2 regions of the Mesorhizobium sp. URHB0026 genome follow, and region 2 is predicted to be linked to the other one. Evidence: predicted binding sites of a transcription regulator. Region 2 holds the regulator's gene; the other holds the start of a gene.
What was found. Region 2 encodes PhoB, which activates phosphate uptake and scavenging genes when phosphate is short. Its sites were predicted from a motif close to TGTCATNNANCTGTCAT; they were not measured.
Positions count from the first base shown of each region.

Region 1: phnC (phosphonate ABC transporter ATP-binding protein) is a predicted target of PhoB. The motif match lies at 3,418-3,434, and genes of this name have one in related genera.

Region 1 is NZ_JBSSCN010000001.1:729,523-735,282, reverse strand. It holds gene phnE (phosphonate ABC transporter, permease protein PhnE) at 1-379, opposite strand, end outside; gene phnE (phosphonate ABC transporter, permease protein PhnE) at 448-1,404, opposite strand; gene phnD (phosphonate ABC transporter substrate-binding protein) at 1,461-2,369, opposite strand; gene phnC (phosphonate ABC transporter ATP-binding protein) at 2,482-3,339, opposite strand; gene ACVWWD_RS03705 (DUF1868 domain-containing protein) at 3,550-4,260, opposite strand; gene ACVWWD_RS03700 (DapH/DapD/GlmU-related protein) at 4,347-4,985, opposite strand; gene phnL (phosphonate C-P lyase system protein PhnL) at 4,982-5,689, opposite strand; gene phnK (phosphonate C-P lyase system protein PhnK) at 5,736-5,760, opposite strand, start outside.
Region 2 is NZ_JBSSCN010000001.1:1,026,494-1,032,253, reverse strand. It holds gene pstS (phosphate ABC transporter substrate-binding protein PstS) at 1-322, shown strand, start outside; gene pstC (phosphate ABC transporter permease subunit PstC) at 389-1,372, shown strand; gene pstA (phosphate ABC transporter permease PstA) at 1,376-2,227, shown strand; gene pstB (phosphate ABC transporter ATP-binding protein PstB) at 2,224-3,027, shown strand; gene phoU (phosphate signaling complex protein PhoU) at 3,053-3,760, shown strand; gene phoB (phosphate regulon transcriptional regulator PhoB) at 3,780-4,469, shown strand; gene ACVWWD_RS05155 (ROK family protein) at 4,472-5,707, opposite strand.

The sequences.
Region 1 (5,760 bases), 300 kb from region 2:
CCTGCGTCTTGTCGAAGGTGACGGATTTTGCCGGACCGTCGATCAGCACGGTGAAGGTGCCGTCTGGATTCCTGACCACCCAGTCGGGATTCGGGTTGTCGCCCAGCGCGGAAAAGCGCGGGTATTTGGGCGTGATCTCCGGCTGGTCGAGACGGAATTCCGGCTGCAGATCGTAGCTGATCCATTGCGTCAGGAAGAGCGGCAGGCGCTCCCAATGCGATTCCCGCAGCACCTGCGGCAGGCTGAAGAACCACAAGGCATAGATCAGATAGAGGAGCGTACCGACGAACAGAAGGAGCGGACCGAAGCGCTTGTATGCCGGGCGCCGGAACACCTGCGGGTGTCGGGCCTCGATCGACAGCATCTCCTCGGCGGTCATGGTCGTTTGTCCTTCCATTTGGCCATGACCTCTTCCGAAGACCGAATGCCACTTTTCGGGGTCATGGCCTAGGCCCCCATCATAAAGGCTTGTTCGCCGACCAGCTTGCGCCGAAGCCAGGCGGAAAACTGGTCGATGATGAAGATGGTGGTGAACAGGAGCAGCACCAGAGCCAGCGTCTTGGCGCCGAAGCCGCGTGAGATGGAAAGCTTCAGCTCCTCGCCGATGCCACCGCCGCCCACGGCGCCGATGATGGTCGAGACGCGGACGTTGATCTCCACGCGCAGCAGCGTGTACGACATGAAGTTGGGCAACACCTGCGGCAGGCCGGCAAAGCGAACCCGCTCGAACCAGTTGGCGCCGACCGCGCGCAGGCCTTCTTCGGCTCGCATGTCGATGTTCTCGTTGATCTCGTAGAACAGCTTGCCGAGCGCGCCGATGGAATGCAGGCCGATGGCGATGACGGCGGCGATCGGACCGGTCGAGACGATGGCCGCGAACAGGCCTGCGATGACGATTTCGGGAAAGGCGCGCAGCAATTCCATGAAGCGCTTGACCACCAGCCTCAGTGCCGGATGGGGTGTCAGGTTGCGCGCCGCGGTGAAGGAAAATGGCACCGCGAAGACAAAGCCGATGAAGGTCGAGACCAGCGCGACGTTGACTGTGGTCAGCATCAGTTCGAAATATTCGGGGATGTAGAAATCGCCCCAGACGTGGACGCGGCCAAGCGGGAAGTTGAATTCCTGGGTGCCGGTGTCGTGCGGCGAGGCGATATCGAACAGCGCCCGCCAGACGTCGTTCCAGTCCTTGGGGACCAGCCAGCTCAGGAAATCCAGAATATGCGGCAGCCGGTCGAAGAAGTGCCCGGCGTTGGCTTCGTCGGCGAACCACATGCTGGCGAACATGGCGGCGAGCAGCAGGCCGACGCCGAGCACGGTATAGAACCGGCGCAGCGACGTCTGGCGTCGCCAGGCAGCGGCCATCTGGTGGGTGTCGCCGGAGGGGGCTGTCACGGAAAGGGTCATGATGGGAGATGCAAAAAGGGCGGTACTTCAGGTACCGCCCTTTTGCAATTTCGCCGTTAGCCGCCGATAGCTGCCTTACGGGCTTCGACGATGACGCTGTAGAAGTCCGGCTTCACTGGAACATAGCCGGTAAAATCGCCACCCTCGACGCCTTCGAAGCAAGCCTTGTCCTTCTTGGGCAGATCGGTGAAGAAGGTGGTCAGCTTGGCGGTCATGTCGTCGCCGATCGCGGTGCGCACGACAAGCGGGCCGTTCGGGATCAGGCCCGAGCGCCAGACTTCGACGAAGTCGTTGGGGTCGACGGCGCCCTTGGCGACTTCCTTGTGGAAGGTGCCGGAGGTGTAGCCGTTCTTGAAGTCGCCGATGCCCGAGGAATCGTCGACCGCGACGTCGACCTTGCCGTCACGCACGGCCAGGACGTTGTTTTCGTGGCCGCCATTGAACTGGGTCGAAGCGAAGAAGGTTTCGTTCGAGGCACCGGTGTCCTTCGGAATCTGGGTCAGCGGGATCAGATAGCCGGAGGTCGAATCCGGATCGGCATAGCCGAGCTTCTTGCCCTTGGCCGACTTGATGTCGGTGATCCCCGACGTCTTCAGCGCCAGCCCGATCGAATAGTAGCCGGTGGAGCCGTCGGTCTGCTTGGTGGTGAGGATCGGGGTAACCGCCTTCGGATCCTTGAGATAGACGCTGGCGTAGCCGGAAGCGCCGAGTTCGGCGAAGTCGAGCGTCCCGCCGAGCAGGCCCTGGATGACGCCGTCATAGTCGGCGGCGGGGAACAGCGAGACCTTCTCGAAGCCAAACTCTGCCTTCAGGTGATCGGCCAGGCACTGGTAGTTGCGCAGCCGGTCGGTTTCGTTTTCACCGCCGAGAATGCCGACGCGAAATTCTTTCATGTCGGCGGCATGGGCCATGCTGGTGGCCATGGCGAGCACCGAAACGGCGCTGAAAACCATCTTCCTGAACATCTGTTATCTCTCCTGTAGGTTCCGGCCCCGCGCCGGCAGCGTTCTTGATCTTGACAAGTGCCCTTGACGCGGGCGGACGATCCAGGCTGCTCACTTTTGGCCCGTAATGGGCTCAGTATCCCGGGAATGCGGGTTCGAGCGGTCCGGCGGATGCGGCGATCTTCTGCTTGAAGGCAACACTGGTGGAGGTGATGACCTCCGATATCTCGCCGCCATTGCTGTCGGCGCCATTGACAAGACGCACGGCTTGGCGGTCGAGCTCTTCGGGCGGGCCGTCGAAGACGACCTTGCCGGCGGCCATGCCAATGATGCGGTTGCAATAGGTGCGGGCGGTATCGAGCGTATGCAGATTGGTGACAACGGTGATGCCTTCGCGCAGGTTGATGTCCTGCAGCGAATCCATCACCACCTTGGCGTTGAGCGGGTCGAGCGAGGCGATCGGCTCGTCGGCGAGGATCACCCTGGGCTGCTGCATCATGGCGCGGGCGATTGCGACGCGCTGCTGCTGGCCGCCCGACAGCGTACCGGCGGGCTGAAGTGCGGTGCGGGCGATGTCGAGCCGCTCGAGCGCGGCGACCGCCTCGGCGCACTCGGCGCGCGAAAACATGCCTAGAAGATTGGACAGGGTCGAACGGTGGTTCAGTTTGCCGAGCAGCACGTTGGTCAGCACGTCGAGGCGCGGCACCAGGTTGAACTGCTGGAAGATCATGGCGCAGTCGCGCTGCCAGCGCCGCAGCGGCGAGCCGCGCAGCTGGGAGACCTCGGCGCCGTCAAAAAAAATCGACCCCTGGCTGGGGTCGACAAGACGGTTGATCATGCGAAGAAGAGTTGACTTGCCGGCGCCCGAACGACCGATGACGCCGACCATCTGCCCCTGCGGGATCGAGATGCTGACGTTGCTGACGGCAGTGTTCTTGCCAAATCGTCGGCTGACGCCGCGGATTTCGAGTGTGGCAGAGCTTGCTGACATGGGCTGGTTCCAGTCCGGTCCATATTGATCGTCAGGCACTCGCCTAACGCAGCCACATGAACCTGCCGTGTCGCGATGATGTCAGTTTTGTTACGCTCCACAGGGGCGACGGCTGAAGCGCGTCGCGCTTCAGGTCTTTTGTTTTTATGCATGTCGTTCTCCCGACACCGAGGTCACTTTCGGCGACATGCATTGGCGCCTGGCGGGCGATCAGCCGAGCACCAGCAATTCCTCGAAATGCTTCATGTCGCGGAATGCGCAGAAGGCGGGAGCCTTGATCTCGATCACCGGCGCCTGGCGCGCGAAAAGCGCCAGGCAATCGTCAACCCGCGCCTGCCACGCGGCGGCTCCATCGTCATCAAGGCGCTGGATCTGATAGGCGAAGGTGATGTGGAAGACGTAGGTGTCGTGATCGGGATGGCGGTAGCCGAACGGCACCGCGAGCGCATCGCGCCATTGACGCATGATGCGCACATCCTCGTCCGTCGCGCCGGCGACGGTGAGGCCGGTCGGCACGATCTCGACCACCTTGATGTTGAATGGGCCGAAGCCCTCGAACCCTTTCAAGCGCCCCAGATAGAGGCGGGTCATGGCGTCGATGCTGGTGTCGAGCGGCACGTCCTGCGGCCAGTAAGGCAAGCGGCGGCGATATTCGATGATGCCCTGGAACAGCGTCATGTGCAGGCTGGAGACCGGCGTGAAGGCGAGGCGGTCGGCATCAGGCATCGCCAGCATCTTCTCGCGGACGGCTAACACCACCGCTTCCGAATGCGAGCCGCTGACCAGATGGCTGACGACGGTGTTGCCCGGCTCGAGGAGGAAGTTGCCTGAGGAATCGTAGCGCGTGCCAAGATGCGCCGGCGACGCCGGGTTGGAGCCGGCGAAGAATCCGGCGAGCGAGGGTTTGATGGTGTCGAGCATGGCGATCTCCTTGAAGGAGATCGCGTCCTGTCCGAGTCCTGTGTCAAGGATATGAACAAGCCGGCGATCTGGCGAAGATGTGAGGGCTATGCCCCTTTGCCCGATGCACTTTCCTCGTATTTCTCCAAAAATGCTTCGGCCGTCAGCTCCCGAAAATCGTCGAGCGCGGCGCGCAGCCTTGCGTGATCCCAGTCCCACCAGGCAAGCGCCTGGTAGCGCGCGGCGGTGCGGCGGTCGAAGCGCTCGCGGATCGGTTTTGCCGGTACCCCGGCGACGATGGCGTAGGGCGCGACGTCTTTCGAGACGACCGCTCCGGCGCCAACGGCGGCGCCGTCACCGATGGTGACGCCGGGCAGGACGGTCGAGCCGTGGCCGAGCCAGGTGTCGTGGCCGATGGTGACGCGCTTGGCGCGGCGCTCAGCGAAGAATTCACTCTCATGCTCGGCGTCGTCCCAATAGTCGGAGGCGCGATAGGTGAAGTGGTGGAGCGTCGGCCGCCAGGTCGGGTGGTTGGTGGCGTTGAGGCGCACGCTGGCGGCGATGTTGGCAAACTTGCCGATCGTCGCGCACCAGACCGCGCAGTCCTGCATCATGTAGGAATAGTCGCCGAGCTCGCTTTCCGAAACCCGGCTGCGGTCGGCGATCTCGGTCCAGCGGCCGAGCGTCGAGTTGTGCACCTCCGCCGTCGGGTGAACCAGCGGCGTCTCCGATAGCTTCCTGGTCATGCGGCGAGTTTTCCCGGAGCGAAGGCGGTGACGTCGATGATGCGGTCGGCCACCGCCTCGCGCACATCGTGATCGTGGAAGATGCCGAGCAGGGCAACGTCAGCCGCCTTCTTGGCGGCGATGAGTTCGATCACCACGTCGCGGTTCGTCGCGTCGAGCGATGCGGTCGGCTCGTCGAGCAGCAGGATGGGGTGCTCGGTGATGAAGCCGCGCGCGATGTTGACACGCTGCTGCTCGCCGCCCGAGAAGGTTGCCGGCGGCAGCATCCAGAGTTTTTCCGGGAGGTTGAGCTGGGCCAGCAACGCGCGTGCCTTGGCTCGGGCCGCCTCGCGCTCCTCGCCGCGTTCAACCAGTGGCTCGGCGACGACGTCGAGAGCCGAGACGCGCGGCACGGTGCGCAGGAACTGGCTGACATAGCCGATCGTTTGCCTGCGTACGGCAAGCACGGTGCGCGGGCTGGCATGGGCGAGGTCGATCAGTCCGTCCTCGTGCCTGACGATGATCTGGCCTTCGTCGACGGCGTAGTTGCCGTAGAGCATCTTCAGGATCGAGCTCTTGCCGGCGCCGGACGGGCCGCCGAGCACGGTGCATTCACCGGCCTTGATCGAGAACGAAACGCCGGTGACGACGGGCAGTTTGATGCCGTCGCGCAGATGCATGGTAAAGCTTTTGGCAACGTCGGAGACAACGAGTGGGGTCGGCATCAGAAGGTTCTCCAATCGTCGATGGTCGGCGGGACACGCGCCATCATCACACCTGCAAAATCGAGGAAACG
Region 2 (5,760 bases):
GTCGCTCGAATCCTTCGGCGCGGCTGCTTCGAACGCCGACTTCAAGGGCGCCAAGAACTTCAACGTCATCATCACCAACGAGCCCGGCGACGCCAGCTGGCCGATCGCTGCCTCGACCTGGGTGCTGATCCACAAGGCCCCGGACGATGCCGCGGCCACCGGCGAAGCGCTCAAGTTCTTCGCCTGGGCCTACAAGGACGGCAAGGAAACCGCCAAGGCGCTCGACTACGTGTCGATCCCCGACAGCGTCGTCGACCTGATCAAGGCTTCGTGGAAGGCCGACATCCAGGCCGACGGCAAGCCCGTCTACGCCGGCGAGTAACATCTCTCTGGAGGAGCGCCGCCCCGCGGCGCTCCTTTTCAATCAACACAAAGAGCCGAGCTTGACATGAGCGCTGCCCAGGAAGCCTTGCCAGCCGTTCGAGGTTCACGTGACGCCACCGTCAGACGGTTCGCGTTGACCGATTCGATCTTCCATGGGCTGACCCGCGCCGCCGCCATTCTCGTGTTGGTGCTGCTCGGCGGCGTCGCCATCTCATTGTTCGCCGGTTCCTGGCAGGCCCTGTCGACCTTCGGCTTCTCCTTTCTGACCACCGAGAGCTGGAACCCCGTCACCGAGAAATTCGGCGCCCTGGCGCCCATTTATGGCACCATCGTAACCTCGGCCATCGCCATCCTGATCGCCGTGCCGCTCGGCATCGGCATCGCCATTTTTCTCACCGAGCTTTGCCCGCGTCCGCTCCGGCGCCCGATCGGCATGGCGGTGGAACTGCTCGCCGGCATCCCTTCGATCATCTACGGCATCTGGGGCCTGTTCGTGTTGGCACCGTTCCTGCAGACGACAGTGCAACCATTCATCATCAGCGTGTTCCATGGCATTCCCGGCCTTAGCAGTCTGTTTGCCGGCCCGCCCTACGGCATCGGCCTGCTGACCTCGTCGCTGATCCTCGCCATCATGGTGCTGCCCTTCATCACCTCGATCACCAAGGACGTGTTCGACACGGTGCCGCCGGTGCTGAAGGAGTCCGCCTACGGCATTGGCTGCACGACCTGGGAAGTGACGCGCCGCGTCGTCATCCCCTACACCCGCATCGGCATCATGGGCGGCGTCATGCTCGGCCTCGGCCGCGCGCTTGGCGAAACCATGGCGGTAACCTTCGTCATCGGAAACGCGCATCGCATCTCTACCTCGCTGTTCGCGCCGGCAACGACAATCTCCGCGACCATCGCCAATGAATTCACCGAAGCCGTCGGCGATCTCTACACGTCGTCGCTGGTGGCGCTCGGCCTGATCCTGTTCGTCATCACCTTCCTCATCCTTGCCATCGCACGCTACATGCTGATGCGCATCGACGCCCGCACCGGAGCCTGACCGATGTCGACAGCCTCGTCGCTTCACAGCCGCCGCAAGACCAGAAACTCGGTGATGATGACGCTGTGCGTCGTCGCCGCGGGCATCGGGCTTGCCTGGCTGGCACTGATCCTCGGCGCACTGGTCTACAAAGGCGCCGCCGGGCTGTCCCTTGACGTCTTCACGCGGATGACGCCGCCCCCCGGCGATGCGGGCGGCCTGCTCAACGCCATCTATGGCAGCGTGGTGATGACCGTCATCGCCGTCATCGTCGGCACGCCGATCGGTGTCCTCGCCGGCACCTACATGGCCGAATATGGCCGTTTCTCCAAGCTCACCACCGTGGTGCGGTTCATCAACGACATCCTGCTGTCGGCGCCGTCGATCATCATCGGCCTTTTCGTCTACGAATTGATGGTGCGGCCGATGGGGCATTTCTCGGCCATCGCCGGCGCCGTCGCGCTGGCTATCCTGGTCATCCCCGTGGTCGTGCGCACCACCGAGGACATGCTCAACCTGGTGCCGAACGCCTTGCGCGAAGCCGGCACCGCGATCGGCGCGCCGCGCTGGGTGGTCATCAAGTCGGTCGCTTACCGCGCGGCACTGTCCGGCATCGTCACCGGCATATTGCTGTCGATCGCCCGCATCTCCGGCGAGACCGCGCCACTTCTTTTCACGGCGCTGAACAACCAGTTCTGGTCGAGCAACCTCAACGCGCCGATGGCCAGCCTGCCGGTCACCATCTTCCAGTTCGCTCTCAGCCCCTACGAAGAATGGCAGCAACTGGCCTGGACCGGCGCACTCATAATCACATTGACGGTTCTCGCGCTCAGCATCTTCGCGCGCAGCCTGACCGGACGCAGAGAGGACAAATGAGCCAGATGTTGTCTCCAGACATGACGATTGCCGCCGAGGCAGCCGCCAAGGCGAAGATCGAGGTCAAGAACCTCAATTTCTACTACGGCCAGTCGAAGGCGCTGAAGGACATCACCTTGTCGCTGCCCGAGCGCAGCGTGACTGCCTTCATCGGACCGTCGGGTTGCGGAAAGTCGACGCTGCTGCGCGTCTTCAACCGCATCTACGAGCTCTACCCCAAGCAGACCGCCGAGGGTCAGGTGCTGCTCGACGGCCAGAACGTTCTCGACCGCTCGCAGGACCTCAACCTGTTGCGCACCAAGATCGGCATGGTGTTCCAGAAGCCGACGCCGTTCCCGATGTCGATCTATGAGAACATCGCCTTCGGCGTCCGGCTCTATGAGAAGATCGGCAAGGCCGAAATGGACGGCCGTGTCGAGCAGGCGTTGAAACGCGCCGCGCTCTGGAACGAGGTCAAGGACAAGCTCAATGCCAGCGGCCTCAGCCTGTCCGGCGGCCAGCAGCAGCGGCTTTGCATCGCCCGCACGGTGGCGGTGAAGCCGGAGGTCATCCTGCTCGATGAGCCGGCGTCGGCGCTCGACCCATTGTCGACCGCGAAGATCGAGGAATTGATCGACGAGTTGCAAGCCGACTACACAATCGTCATCGTCACCCACAACATGCAGCAGGCCGCGCGCGTCTCGAAGCAGACGGCTTTCATGTATCTGGGCGAGCTGGTCGAATTCGACAAGACCGAGAAGATCTTCACGTCGCCTCGCGAGAAGCGCACGCAGGACTATATCACCGGCCGCTTCGGCTGATCTCACGCATACGAGGACCAGGATCATGGCCGAACACACAGTCGCAGCCTTCGACGAGGATCTCGGACAGATCAGCAGGCTGATCAGCGACATGGGCGATCTCGCCGGCATCATGGTCGGCGGCGCCACCAAGGCGCTGCTGAATTCCGACAACGCGCTGGCACAGCGCGTCGTCTCCGACGACGCCATTATGGACGCGCGCCAGCGCGAACTCGATGATCGCGCCATCACCCTGATCGCCAAGCGCCAGCCGATGGCCGACGATCTGCGTCATGTGGTCGGCTCGATCCGCATGGCGGGCGATCTCGAACGCATCGGCGACCTTGCCAAGAACATCGCCAAGCGCGTCGGCTCCGTCGGCCTCACCGCCACGCCGCGCGACCTGTCGCATTCCATAGACTCCATGGCGCAGCTGGTGCTGATCCAGGTGCAGGGCGTGGTCGAGGAATATGCGGCCGGCGATGCCGCCGCCCTCGCCAAGCTCAGGAATGACGACGAACGCATCGATGTCAAATACACTTCGGTCTTCCGCGAACTCCTGACCTACATGATGGAGGATCCCCGCAACATCACGGCTTGCACGCATCTTTTGTTCTGCGCCAAGAATCTCGAACGCATCGGCGACCATGTGACCAACATTGCCGAGAATGCGTATTATGTGCTGACCGGCACGCAACTGCCCGCCAACCGTCCGAAGCAGGACGAGACGGCGATGTCGGTGCCGGCGGCTTGACGGCAGGGATGATCAATCGATGATCGCGCCACGCATCATGGTGGTGGAGGACGAGGAGCCGCTGGGCGTGCTCCTCCGCTACAATCTGGAGTCCGAGGGTTACCAGGTCGAGGTGGTGACACGCGGCGACGAAGCCGAGATCCGCCTCCAGGAAAACGTGCCCGACCTCCTGGTGCTCGACTGGATGGTGCCGGCGGTTTCCGGCATCGAACTCTGTCGGCGCCTGCGTATGCGGCCCGAGACGGAGCGGTTGCCGATCATCATGCTGACGGCGCGCGGCGAGGAGAGCGACCGCGTGCGCGGCCTCTCGACCGGCGCCGACGACTATCTGGTCAAGCCGTTCTCGACGCCGGAATTCATGGCCCGGGTCAAGGCACTGCTGCGCCGCGCCAAGCCGGAAGTGTTGTCCAGCGTGCTCAAGGTCGGCGACATCGTGCTCGACCGCGAATCGCACCGGGTCTATCGCAAGAAGAGCGAGATCCGGCTCGGACCGACCGAGTTCCGCCTGCTCGAGTTCATGATGCGCCATCCCGGCCGCGTATTCTCGCGCAGCCAGTTGCTCGACAATGTCTGGGGCGAGACGATCTACATCGACGAGCGCACCGTGGATGTGCATGTCGGCCGCCTGCGCAAGGCGGTAAACAATGGCCGCATGCCCGATGTGATACGCACCATCCGTGGCGCAGGCTACGCGATCCGCGAGGATTGAGATCAGGCCACGTTCTTGCCGGATCTCACCTGCACGCCCGGCGCGAAGATCTCCTGGTCGACGAAGGTGAGCGCGCGCATGGCGCAGCCCTCGCGGATCAGCGGCAATTCGTTCGGCTCTGTATCGAAGGAAATCGACGTCGAATGCTGGCCGCCGGCGGTCTGGGCGATGGCCTCGCGCAAGGCCGGCTCGATCAGATCGAAGGCGGCGGCGCTGACGCCGACCATCGCAACGGGCGCCGGATCGATCAGCGCGAACAGGCTGCCAAGCCCATAGCCCAGCGCCTCCCCGGCCTTGCGATAGGCCTCGCGTTCCGGTCCGTCTCTTTCGCGCGCCGTGGCCGCCAATGCACGCATGTCGGCGTCGCTGACGTCGACCGGTTTGGCGTCCTCACCCATCTGTCCTGCATTGCGCCAGATGGCATAGTTGCCGGCATAGGCCTCGACGCAGCCGCGCCGCCCGCAGCGGCAGAGCGCGCCGCCCGGGCGATGGATCATGTGGCCGAACTCGCCGCCCGAGGAATGGGTGCCTGTGAACAGCTCGCCCTTCAGCACCAGGCCCATGCCGATGCCGTGCGAGAGCAGGATGGCGATGAAGTCGTCGCGGTAGCGCTCGGGGTCGCGCCAGCGCAGCGCCACCGCCATCATGTTGCAGTCGTTCTCCATGGTGGCGGGGATGCCGAATTCGGCTTCGAGTATATCGGCGAAGGCAATGTCCGTCTGGGGCGTGATCGGCGACCACAGCATGGCGCGCGCCTCGGTGTCGGTGATGCCCTGGATCGCCAGCGCGATGCGGGCGATGCTGGCGACGTCGAGGTCGGGATCCTCGAGGCGGCGCCGGACGATGGCCACGCATTCGCCGATCAGCGCCTCGCGCGACATGGTCAGCGTGTCCAGCCGGCGCTGCTCCTCCGATATCACCTGGCCGGCGTAGTCGATGACGGCGACGGAGAGGAAATTCAGCGACAGCACCACGGTCATGACCGCCGCGGCCTCGGGGTTGAGGCCAAGGCCAACCTGCGGCCGGCCGCGTTTCAGTGAGCCGGCCTCGTTCGGCTTGCCTTCGCTCAGGATACCTTCGCCGATCAGGTCGGCTGATATCGCCGATATAGTCGAGTGGCTGAGGGCGGTGGTGGCGGCGATCTCGGTGCGCGAGGGCTGGCCACCCCGGCGCACGGCTCCAATCACCATTGCTCGATTGCGCCGGCGCAGATCGTCGTGGCGGATTCCGACCGACATGATTTCCCTCCCCGTCGCCGCGGTTCTTGACGCCCCCCCGAACACCCTCCGGC